2 regions of the Sphingomonas sorbitolis genome follow, and region 2 is predicted to be linked to the other one. Evidence: predicted binding sites of a transcription regulator. Region 2 holds the regulator's gene; the other holds the start of a gene.
What was found. The regulator LexA, encoded in region 2, represses DNA repair genes until DNA is damaged. The targets are predictions, from matches to a motif close to GTTCCNCNCTTGTTCT.
Positions count from the first base shown of each region.

Region 1: U1763_RS16005 (MmcB family DNA repair protein) is a predicted target of LexA. The motif match lies at 3,551-3,566, and genes of this name have one in related genera.

Region 1 covers NZ_JAXOJS010000005.1:235,245-240,435, reverse strand. Annotated here, with positions in the region: gene dnaQ (DNA polymerase III subunit epsilon) at 1-414, shown strand, start outside; gene hpf (ribosome hibernation-promoting factor, HPF/YfiA family) at 475-1,098, shown strand; gene U1763_RS16025 (PTS sugar transporter subunit IIA) at 1,201-1,668, shown strand; gene U1763_RS16020 (PaaI family thioesterase) at 1,788-2,255, shown strand; gene U1763_RS16015 (DUF1491 family protein) at 2,252-2,578, shown strand; gene U1763_RS16010 (cell wall hydrolase) at 2,768-3,367, shown strand; gene U1763_RS16005 (MmcB family DNA repair protein) at 3,578-4,075, shown strand; gene U1763_RS16000 (ankyrin repeat domain-containing protein) at 4,208-4,816, opposite strand; gene U1763_RS15995 (SCO family protein) at 4,896-5,191, shown strand, end outside.
Region 2 covers NZ_JAXOJS010000001.1:939,453-945,795, reverse strand. Annotated here, with positions in the region: gene U1763_RS03860 (ComEC/Rec2 family competence protein) at 1-474, shown strand, start outside; gene lexA (transcriptional repressor LexA) at 1,167-1,838, opposite strand; gene U1763_RS03850 (molybdopterin molybdotransferase MoeA) at 1,907-3,088, opposite strand; gene U1763_RS03845 (energy transducer TonB) at 3,686-4,381, shown strand; gene moaC (cyclic pyranopterin monophosphate synthase MoaC) at 4,473-4,940, opposite strand; gene trpC (indole-3-glycerol phosphate synthase TrpC) at 4,937-5,713, opposite strand; gene trpD (anthranilate phosphoribosyltransferase) at 5,715-6,343, opposite strand, start outside.

The DNA of each region.
Region 1 (5,191 bases), on a different contig from region 2:
GACTTCTCGTTCCTCAACGGCGAGCTGACCAAGTGCGGTCGCCAGATCATCCACATGAAGCGGATGGTCGATACGCTGCAGATCGCGCGCAGCCGTCATCCCGGCGCCAAGCATTCGCTCGACGCGCTCTGTTCGCGGTTCGGAATCGATCGCAGCCACCGCGTCCTGCACGGCGCGCTGCTCGACGCACAGTTGCTCGCACAGGTCTATGTCGAGCTGATGGGCGGTCGCCAGATCGGACTCGGCCTGCTCGGCGATACCGGCAGCACCGCCGCGACTCCGATCGTCGCACAAGCGCCTCGGGTCGTTCGCCCGCCCCGCGTTTTCGCGGTGAGCGAGGGAGACCTTGCGGCCCATGCTGCGTTTATGAAGGGGATCAAGGATCCGATTTGGGGGGCCGTGGCGTCCGGATGACGCTGGCAGGGCGGAGCCAATAGGACCGCTCGAGACTGTAACGCCGACAAGGAGACGATAATGGATATCCGGATTTCTGGTCATCAGGTTGACACTGGCGAAGCACTCAACAGCCACGTGGAAGACCGACTCCAGGGTATCGCCGACAAGTATTTCTCGCGCGCCATCTCGGCTGAGGTCACGTTTGGCAAGGGGCCGCACGATGCCGGCTTCAAATGCGATATCGTCGCGCACGTGATGAAAGGCCTCGTGCTCAAGGGCCACTCGGACGCGTACGACGCGCGCGCCGCGTTCGATGGCGCCGCCGCCAAGATCGAAACGCAGCTCCGCCGCTACATGCGCCGCCTCAAGGACCGCCATGCCGGCGAAGCGGTCGCGATGGCCGAGAGCAACGGCTATGATAGCTCGGGGACAAACGCGGGCTACACGCTGTTCCAGGAAAGCATCGAGGAAGACGATGTCGCGGATGCACCGCTGATCATCGCCGAAACGCGCGTCGACATTCCCGAGGCCAGCGTGTCCGACGCGGTGATGATGCTCGATCTGCGCAACACCGCCGCATTGCTGTTCAAGAACGCGGGCACTGGCGCGCACAACATGGTCTACAAGCGCGGCGACGGCACGATCGGCTGGGTCGAGCCACAGCGGGCCGCCTCGCCCGGCGCGGCCTCCCCTCCCCAGTAAAGAAGGGTCCATAAAGGCGCGGGTCTCACGGCCGCGCCTTTACGCCCCCGCGCAACCCGCTAAGGCGGACGCGCGCGGGGGCGCTTGAGACACATGAAGACCATGACCGATTTCAGCGATATGCTGCGTCCCGACGCAGTGCAGACGGGCGTGATCGCCACCAACAAGAAAGCGGTGTTCCAGCATATCGCGACGATCGCGGCCGAGATCGTCGATGCGGATGCGAAGATGATCTCTGAACGACTAGGCGCGCGCGAGAAACTCGGCTCGACCGGGTTCGGTGGTGGCGTAGCGATCCCGCATGCCAAGCTCGACGGGCTGGCGCAGGTTACCGGCGTGTTCGTGCGGTTGGCGCAGGCGGTCGATTTCCAGGCGGTCGACGACCTGCCGGTTGACCTCGTTTTCATGCTGCTGTCCCCCACCGATGCGGGCGCGGTGCATCTGAAGGCGCTCGCGCGTGTTTCGCGGCGGCTGCGCGACAAGGCGTTCTTGGAGAAGCTGCGCGGTGCAGGCTCACCAGACGCGCTCTATGCGCTGTTTACCGCCGACGAGGTCCGCGATGCCGCATGAGCCCTGCCCCCTCATCCTGACGAAAGTCAGGACCCAGAGTAACCGATCGATGCGCTTCGTGGCTCTCGGTCCTGACTTTCGTCAGGATGACGGTAGTTTGCTGTTCGCGAGCGACGCAGATGTCTGACACTCCCAACACTGCAGGCGCGGATGCGCATTTCCGCGCGCTGGAATCGCTCTACGCCCAGGCGCCGATCAATCGGTTCTTCGAGTCTTCGTTGGAGATCCCCGAAGCCGGCGTCGCGCGGATCCACTTCACGATCGACGAACGCCATTATCACGCGGGCGGCGCGGCGCATGGGACGAGCTATTTCAAGATGCTCGACGATGCCGCGTTCTATGCGTCGAACAGCCTCGTTACCGATCGCTTCCTGCTGACGACCGCGTTCAACCTGCTGCTCACCCGCCCGCTCAAAGTCGGCCCGGTGATCGCCGAGGGGCGCTGGATCAGCGGCAAGCGGCGCGTGTTCGTCGCGGATGCGCGGCTGATCGATGCGGAGGGCGAAGAAGCGGCGCGGGGTACCGGCACGTTCATGCGCTCGCGGATCCCTCTTGCCGGGCTGCCTGGATACCGGGCGCCGGCATGAGCGGCAGGCTGCCCAGCGGTGTGCTCGTCAGCGCCCTCCTTCGCCGCGTCAACGACGCCGGCGGCTTCGGCGCGGTGATGGCAAAAGGCGATGCGCAGGGCGGCGCGATCCTTGTCATTGCGGTCGACAAAGGGGCTCCTCCCCGCCTGCTGGAGCGCGGAATCGGGCCCGATGGACGGACTGCGTTTATCGATTCGACCCCGCCCGAAGACCTCGACGGCTATTGGCGGCGCAGGCGTGCTCGCGACCCCGATTTGTGGGTTGTGGAGGTGGACATCGCAGCGGCGGAACGGTTCGCCGCTGAAACGATCCTCGACGATTGACTCCAAAGCCCCCCCAATAGAGGGGAATTGCAACATTGATTGGCGTTGTGCTGGGACGGGTGCGATCCGGATCGGTTACGCAGTCGGGGGGATGCCTGGACGATCGGCTCGTACGATTGTTTCCACGGTCCAACCGCACCTGAATAAGTTTGAATGACGATTTTGCAGCGGGCCGCGACCATCGCAGCCATGACATTCTCTCTCGCCGGCCTGCTCGGCAATAGCGCACCCGGTCAGGCGACCGGTCTCGATCGTTCCACGGTCAATCTCACCGCTCTCGCAAATTTAAACGCCCTCTCCCCGCAGAATGTTCCGCAGATCGCTCCCGCAGCAGCCACCGTTGCAGCAGTCGAGCCAGTCGCACCTGCCGAGGAAGAAGAATTCGACACGCTCGCTCAGGCCGTTGCCGCGCAGGATAGCGCCGCCGCCGACGAAGCGCTCCAGTGCCTTGCCGGCGCAATCTATTTCGAATCGAAGGGCGAGCCGCTGACTGGCCAGCTCGCGGTCGCCGAAGTCATCATCAACCGCGCCAAGTCGGGTCGTTTCCCGACCAACGTCTGCGGCGTCGTCAAGCAGCGTGGCCAGTTCAGCTTCGTTCGCGGCGGCCAGATCCCCAATATCAACGCCGGCGCCGCCTATCGCACTGCGATCGCAGTCGCCAAGGTCGCGCTCGCCAGCGCGTGGAACAGCCCGGCCGACAAGGCGCTGTACTTCAACACGCCCGATCGCCGCCCATCGGTTCGCGCGATCAAGGTCGCCTCGATCGGCAACCACGTCTTCTATCGCTGAGACCATCCGTCTCAAGCAACCTCCTACCCCTTGCCCTTCCCCCCGTTCGCCCTGAGCGAAGTCGAAGGGTGCGCCCCGAACGCAGGTGCTTCGACTTCGCTCAGCACGAACGGGATAGGGAAGGCGATTTGGCTAGGCGTTTTCCCTGAGATCCAGACAACAGTCCGTGAATGAGCTTGCCTCGTTCGCGGATTGTTCTATTTCCGGGGCATGCTCGATATGCCGCCGGACTCCTGCATCGACGAACCGGGATCGCCGCTTTGCGCTGCCGACGTGGCGCGCGGCGTGATCCGGATGTTACTGCGTCACGACCTGACCGCGATGACCGAAGTCCCGCTCGACGGCGGCCGTCGTGCCGACCTGATGGCAGTCGATGCACGCGGGCAGATCGTCATCGTCGAGATCAAGGTGTCGCGCGCCGACCTGCTCGGCGACGGCAAGTGGCCCGATTATCTCGGCCATTGTGACCGGTATTTCTGGGCCGTCCCGGCGGGGTTCGATGTCGGGCCGCTGCATGGATCCGCCTTTCTGCCGGAGCGGACCGGGATCATCGTTGCGGATCGCTATGACGCGGCGATCGTCCGCGAGGCGCATACCACCCCCCTCCCCGCGCATATTCGCAAGCGCGGGACGCTGGCGTTCGCGCGGCGCGCGGCGCGGCGGCTGATCGCGCAGATGGACCCGGACGCGGACGGGTTGGCGTTCTAAGTCCATAATCCTCCCCTCTGAGGGGAGGTGGCAGCCCGCAGGGCTGACGGAGGGGCAGCGCGCCATCGAGAGCGTGACACCCCTCCGTCTGACAAGAGCCAGCCACCTCCCCTGCCAGGGGAGGATCGACGATTAGAACTTCGGGCCGGACACCGCCTTCTTCACTTTCTTCGGCGCGTCGACCAGCAGCTTCGACACTATTGGATTACGCCCGTCTTGCTTGGCGTAATCGCGCGCCGACATGCCGGCCATGATATCCGCCTGATCGGGATCCGCTCCCTCGGTCAGCAACGTCCGGATCATCCCGACATCGCGGCGCTGTACCGCGCGGATCAGCGGCGTTTCGCCGGCCGAGTTCGCCAGGTTCGGGTTCGCCCCTGCCGCAGTCAGGATCGGGATCATGCCCGTCTGCCCCAGCGTCACCGCAAGCAGCAGCGGCGTATTGCCCTTGCCGTCGCGCAAATTCGCGTCTGCGCCCTTTTGCAGCAGGAAACGCAGATACACCTCGTCGCCGCGCTTGATGACGATGTGGAGCGCACCCTCGCCGCTCGTCACGTCGCGCGTGTTGATGATATTGCTACCGGGCTTGCCGAGCATCTCCAGCACCTCGTTGTTCTTTGCATCGCGCACGGCGGACAGGAACTTGTACCCCTCCGACTGACCCTGCGCGAACGCGGACGCCGCGACGCAGGTGAGCGCAGGCGTCAGAAGGGTAGCAGCGAGGATCAGGCGAATACGCATCGAGAAACTTCCTTGGTTCGTCCTGGATATGGGGCAACGCTTGCGCCGCAGTAGCGAACAGATCAAGGCTGGAGGCATCATGAACACCCGTTTCATCCTCTCCGCGCTCGCCCTGCCGATCTTGGCGCTATCTGCTTGCAACGCGTCCGCTCCCCCTGCCAAACCGCCGCTCGAGGGCGCGCGGATCGGTGGCGCTTTCACGCTGACGGACCAGAACGGGCAGACCGTCACCGAGCGTAGCTTTGCCGGCAAATACCGGATCATGTATTTCGGCTACACCTTCTGCCCCGATGTGTGTCCGACGGATGTCCAGGCGATCGGCGCCGCGGTGAAAAAGCTTGAAATCAGCGACCCCGCGCTCGCCGCGAAGATCGT
Region 2 (6,343 bases):
GACCGGGCGGGCGACTATACGCGCGACATGCTAGCCGAGAACGGCGGAGTGGACGGCGAGCCGCTGCTGCTGGCGGACCAACCCGACGCGCGGTGCAGTCGCGATCTGTGCGTCACCGATATCGCCGCACGGGGGCGGACGTGGCGCATCCTCGCGACCCGCAGCGCCTATATGGTCCCGATTGCTGAGTTCATCGCCGCCTGTCACGGCGCCGATGTCGTCGTCAGCGAACGCGGTCTGCCGAAACGGTGCGTACCGCGGTGGCTGAAACTGGATCGTCGTGTACTCCGGCGTACGGGCGGCGTCGCGCTGACCTTGGGAAGCGGGACAGTCGTGACCATCCTGAACGCAGGCGATCGTCACCCCTGGCGCGATCCGCCTCTCCTCGAACGCACCGTGCATTCGTTCGGGCTGCGACATGGCCGGTTCCACGGTGCTGCGTCGTTTCGAGCCGACCGAGGCCCTCAAAAGTAGAATGTTCACGCGAAGGCGCAAAGGCGCGAAGGTGACGCGGCTCGGGAGACCTCAACACCCCCATGAACGGTAAGCCCACGTCGGTATTTCGGTGGTCTGCGAAGGCAGGTAGTCGCAAATCTAAGCACTGCATCTTCGCGCCTTTGCACCTTTGCGCCTTCGCGTGAACAAAATTACCCGTCGTCGCATGCGATCTTGGTGCAAAGAATTGGTTCACGCGGAGACGCGGAGAAGGTTCTTGTACGGCAGGATGAATCGGACTGGCGGCTATCTGGTCTTACTTGCGAAAGACGTTTGGAATCGTTTCGTTCTCCCTAAGCGAAACACCTCCGCGTCTCCGCGTCTCCGCGCGAACCAATTCTTCGGCTGCGCGGGGGATTGGCGGCGATATGTTCGCGCAGAGGCGCAGAGGCGCAGAGGCGCAGAGATTGAGGGTTCGAGTCGAGGTCGCGCTTATGCATCGGAGCGCGAGAGGGTCTTCCGGACGGTTGGCGGTGTTTGCTTGGGGGTGTCGAAAAACTGGCCATTTTCTCGAAAGCTCCGAGCACATCGTTTCGTTCGCCGAAGACGCCCAGTCGCTGTTGCCGGTAAGGAAAAAGCGACTTGGCTTACCGGCCTGGCTGTCGCTTTTCGTTGGCAATCAAACACCGAGACCGGCCTGCGCCTTGATGCCGCAAGTCGGTCCCGGTAGTTCAGTCGTAGCGGCGGAGGATGCCGGAGAGTTTGCCTTGGACGCGGACTTGGGCGGGGGCGTAGCGTTGGGGGTCGTAGGCTCGGTTTGCAGGGTCGAGGCGGACCATGGCGCCTTCGCGGCGGAAGTATTTCAGGGTGGCTTCGCTGTCTTCGATCAGGGCGACGACGATCTCGCCGTCTCGGGCGGTCTCGGTGCGGCGAATCAGGGCGTAGTCGCCGTCTAGGATACCGGCCTCGACCATGGAGTCGCCGGAGACTTCGAGCGCATAGTGTTCACCCGAACCCAGCAGTGCGGCGGGGACGGCCAGCATCGTGCTGCCTTCGAACGCTTCGATCGGGACGCCGGCGGCGATGCGGCCGTGGAGGGGGATCTCGACGACGTCGTTCGCTGGCTGTGGCGCGGTAGCGGGCGAGGGCTTTACGTTCGACGCCTTTGATGGCGCCTTTTTCTCGGCGCGCTCGGGCATGCGAAGCACTTCGAGTGCGCGCGCACGGTTGGGAAGGCGGCGGATGAAGTTGCGCTCCTCGAGCGCGCTGATCAGACGGTGGACGCCCGACTTCGACTTGAGGTCGAGTGCGTCCTTCATCTCCTCGAACGACGGCGAGACGCCGGTATCGTTGAGGCGATCGTTGATAAAGCAGACGAGTTCGTGCTGCTTGCGCGTGAGCATGGCGGTTCTCCGTCCGGAACAGACTGGGAACTTCTATGGAACATAATTAACGGCGTCAAGCGTCCGTATCACGCGATCACCAGGATTTCCGCCGATTCGCCCGTCTTTGCTACGGGTGCGTTGCCGGGGCGGACGATCAGGCAGGTCGACCGGGCCAGCGTGAGCAGCATCGAACTGTCCTGGATCGTCGAGGCATAGGCTTTGCCGTCGCGCAGTTCGGCGCGGAGATAGTCGGTGCGGGCATTGTTGGCGGGGAGGTCTTCGCCGAGCAGCGCATGGGTCGACTGAGGGAGCGGGTCGCGTGCGCCGGCCATGTGCGCGACGACGGGCTTCACGAACAACGTCGCGGTGACGAACGCGGAGACCGGGTTGCCGGGGAGGCCGAGCACCATCATCTCGCCGATCCGGCCGGCCATCATCGGCTTGCCGGGGCGCAGCGCGATCCGCCAGAAATCGATGGTGCCGTTGGCGGCTTCGATCGCCGGGCGGACGAGGTCGTGGTCGCCTACCGATGCGCCGCCGGTGGTGACGAGCAGGTCGGCCTCGACGCTGGCGAAGGCTTCGCGGAGGACTTCGAGATTGTCGGGGAGGATGCCGAGGTCGATGATGTCGACGGGCATGTCGGCGAGCATCGCGGCGAGCATGATGCCGTTCGATTCGGGGAGCGCGACGCCGTCGGTGGTCGAGCCGGGGGGGACGAGTTCGTCGCCGGTGGCGGCGACGGCGACGCGGACGCGGCGGTTGACGGTGAGGCTGCCGTGGCCGCCAGTCGCGGCGACGGCGATGCGCGCGGGGCTGAGGCGATCGCCGGCGGCGATCAGGCGGGTGCCGGTGGAGAAATCGAGGCCCTTGCGGCGGGTGTTGCGGCCGAGCGTTGGCGGGCCTTCGCCGGCGAGGATCAGGGTTTCGCCGTCGCGCTCGGCTTCTTCCTGGACCATGACGGTGTCGGCGCCTTCGGGCATGGCGGCGCCGGTGAAGATGCGGGTGGCTTGGCCGGCGGCGACGTGGCCCATGAAGGGGCGGCCGGCGGCGCTTTCGCCGATGACTTTCCAGGGGCCGGGGAGGTCTGCAAAGCGGATGGCGTAGCCGTCCATCGCCGAGAGGTCTGCTGCGGGCTGCGTGCGGCGGGCGGGGATGTCCTCGGCGGCCCAGCGGCCTGCGGCTTCGCGTAGGGCCACGGTCTCGTGGTCGACGCGGGCGGCCATGGCGAAGAGGCGGGTCTGGGCTTCGGCGACGGGGACTAGGGTCATGCTAAGGCTCTGTCTTTGGGCGGTTCTGAAAAGTGAAGTATAGGAAGTGCAGACGCTGGGAGCGATTTGGCGGTTGGGGTTTGGTAAATGAGAAGCGTAGGGTGCGCGGGTATGTTCCGCGCTCTGCCATGGGTTTGGTGTGTAGGACAGGTGTTGTTGGCTTAGCGGGCAGAGCGATGCCGGCCCCGTGTGACGGCGTCATGGTTGACCGTGTCGACCGATATCGAACGTTCGCTACTGCCTCCTTGTTCTCCCGCGAAGGCGGGAGCCCAGGCTGGGTCCCCGCCTTCGCGGGGAAACAAGAGTTGGGCGGCCGGCGGTTGCTATAATGCTGGCCTTCCCAATTGGGCCCCGGCCTTCGCCGGGGTGGTGCTAGCTCGCTGGGGTGGTGCCCGTTTGCTGGGGTGGTGCTGGTAGGTTGGTGCCGCTGTTTTTCTTTCGGGTCGGCAAGTGGAGGCGGGTGATGGCCTTCGCGTCCTTCGAACGTCTGGCCAGCGCGGGTTCATCCGATGCGGGGCTTTGTTTGGGGGAAAGAGACACCAGATCAGCATGATGACACGCAATCAGCCTCGGGCGAGAGACAGGATCGGGGCGGCGGTGGGCGCCGTGCTGTTGCCGGGGGTGCTGGGCTATGCGCTGCTCAACGGGCTGGTGGTGACGATGCCGGCGGTGGTCAGCGATGCGTTGAAGGTGTTCGATGCGGCGCCGCCTCCGCCACCGCCGCCGCCTGAGGAGAAGGTGCGGCCTAGGCCGTCGCCTAGCCGCAAGCCGGAGGGGGCTGCGTCGCCGCCTAATTTGAAGTCGAAGGCTACCGAGGTAGTGGCGCCGCCGCCGGTGGTGCCGGTTGTGGTGCTGCCGCCTGTCGTGGTTGCGGAGAAGGCCGGGGTGGGGGCGCAGGCTACGGCGGGCGCTTCGGATGTGCGCGGGCCGGGGACGGGGAGTGGCGGGATCGGCAATGGCACCGGGAGCGGTGGGTATGGCAATGGCGACGGCGGGGGTGGTGAGGAGACGCCGCCGCGGTGGCGCAAGGGGCGGCTGAAGGACTCCGACTATCCGGACGACGGTGCCGAGACCGGGATCAGAGGGCGCGTATTCGTGCGGTACGTGGTCGAAACCGATGGGCGAGTCTCGCGGTGCCGGGTGACCCGGTCGAGTGGGAGCCGGGAGCTTGATGCACTGACGTGTCGGCTGATCGAGCAGCGGTTTCGGTATGATCCGTCGCTCGATGCTGCGGGCCGGCCGGTCGAGTCGACGATCGTGGAGAGCCACGACTGGTCTATGGATGACGATTGAAGTCCAAAGCTAGGCGCGTTCTGCTTGGCTTGCCCTCACCCTCGCCGCCTTTGGCGTCTATCCCTCTCCCCGTTGAGGAGAGGGTTTTCTGTTACGCGGTCCAGTTGCCGGATTTGCCGCCGGACTTGGCGCGGACGCGGATGTCGGTGAGGACCATCGTCTTGTCGATCGCCTTGGCCATGTCGTAGATCGTCAGGAGCGTTACCGTGGCCGCCGTCAGGGCTTCCATCTCTACACCGGTCTTGCCTTCGGTCGAGGCGGTGGCGGTGGCGGTCACGCCGGTTTCGTCGACGACCAGATCGATTTCCACCTTGGTGAGCGGGAGCGGGTGGCAGAGGGGGATCAGGTCGCTGGTGCGCTTGGCGGCCATGATGCCGGCGACGCGCGCGACGGCGAGGACGTCGCCCTTTTTCGCAGTGCCGGCGCCGATGGCCGCGGCGGCTTCGGCGGACATGGTTATGCGGCCCGAGGCGACGGCTTCGCGGGCGGTGACCGCCTTGCCACCGACGTCGACCATTCTTGCCGCGCCGGCTTCGTCGATGTGGGTCAGGCCGGTCACCCGACGAGCGCTCGGGTGGCGGCTTCGACGTCGTCCTGGCGCATCAGCGCTTCGCCGATCAGGAAGCAGTGGATGCCGTGCTCGGCCATCGCGTCCAGCTCGGCACGGGTCGTGAGGCCGCTTTCGGCGACGAAAGTGCAGTCCTTGGGTGCCTTGCCGACGAGGTCGTAGGTGCGTTGGAAGTCGACGGTGAAGTCGCGCAGGTCGCGGTTGTTGACGCCGATCAGGCGTGACTTGAGCTTCAGCGCGCGCTCCATCTCGTGCGCGTCGTGGACCTCGACCAGCACGTCCATCCCGCATTCGAGCGCGGAGGCCTCGATCTCGGCCATCTGGATGTCGTCGAGCGCGGCGACGATGATCAGGATGCAGTCGGCGCCGATCGCGCGCGCCTCGGTCGACTGCCATGGGTCAACCATGAAGTCCTTGCGCAGGACGGGGATCGAGACGGCGTCGCGGGCCGCGGTGAGATAGGCATCGGAGCCCTGGAACCATTTTTCGTCGGTCAGCACCGAGAGGCACGCGGCACCGCCGGCTTCATAGGCTCGGGCGTGGGCTACGGGATCGAAGTCGGCGCGGATCAAGCCTTTCGAGGGGCTGGCTTTCTTGACCTCGGCGACCAGCGCGTAGCCGGTCTTCGCGTCAAGCGCGGCGCGGAAGCCGCGCGGCTTCGACATGCGGGCGATGCCGGCGTCGATGTCGGCGAGCGAGGTCGTGGCTTTGCGGGCAGCGACTTCGGCGCGCTTGGTTTCGATGATGCGGTCGAGCATGGTCATGTCAGTAGGCGATCCAGCGGGCGAGCAGCGCGTCGGCGCTGCCGGTGTCGAGGGCGGCGGCGGCTTGCGCGGCGCCTTCGACGAGGGTGGGGACGGTGCCGGCGACCATCAAGGCGGCGGCGGCGTTGAGCAGGACGGCGTCGCGGTAGGCGCCGGTCTCGCCCTTGAGCAGGCGGCGGAGCGCATCGGCGTTGTGGTGCGCGTCGCCGCCGCGGATGTCGGTGATCGCGTGGCGGGTGAGGCCGGCGTCTTCGGGGGTGACCTTGCCGGGGAGCGCGACGGTGCCTACCGAGGCGACAATGCTGGGGCCGGCACCCGACAGTTCGTCGAGGCCTTCTTCGCCCGAGACGACGAGCGCGGCTTCGGTGCCGAGCTGTTCGAGGGCTTCGGCGTAGAGCGTGACGTAATCGGGGCGGGCGATGCCGATGAGCTGGCGGGTGGTGCCGGCCGGGTTGGCGAGCGGGCCCATCAGGTTGAAGATCGTGCGCTTGGCTATGCGTTGGCGGATCGGGGTGATGCGTCTCATCGCCGGGTGGTGGTTGGCGGCGAACAGGAAGGCGATGCCGATCTCGTTGAGGCTTGCCTCGGCAGTGGCGCCGGCTCGGTCCATGTCGAGGCCGAGCACTTCGA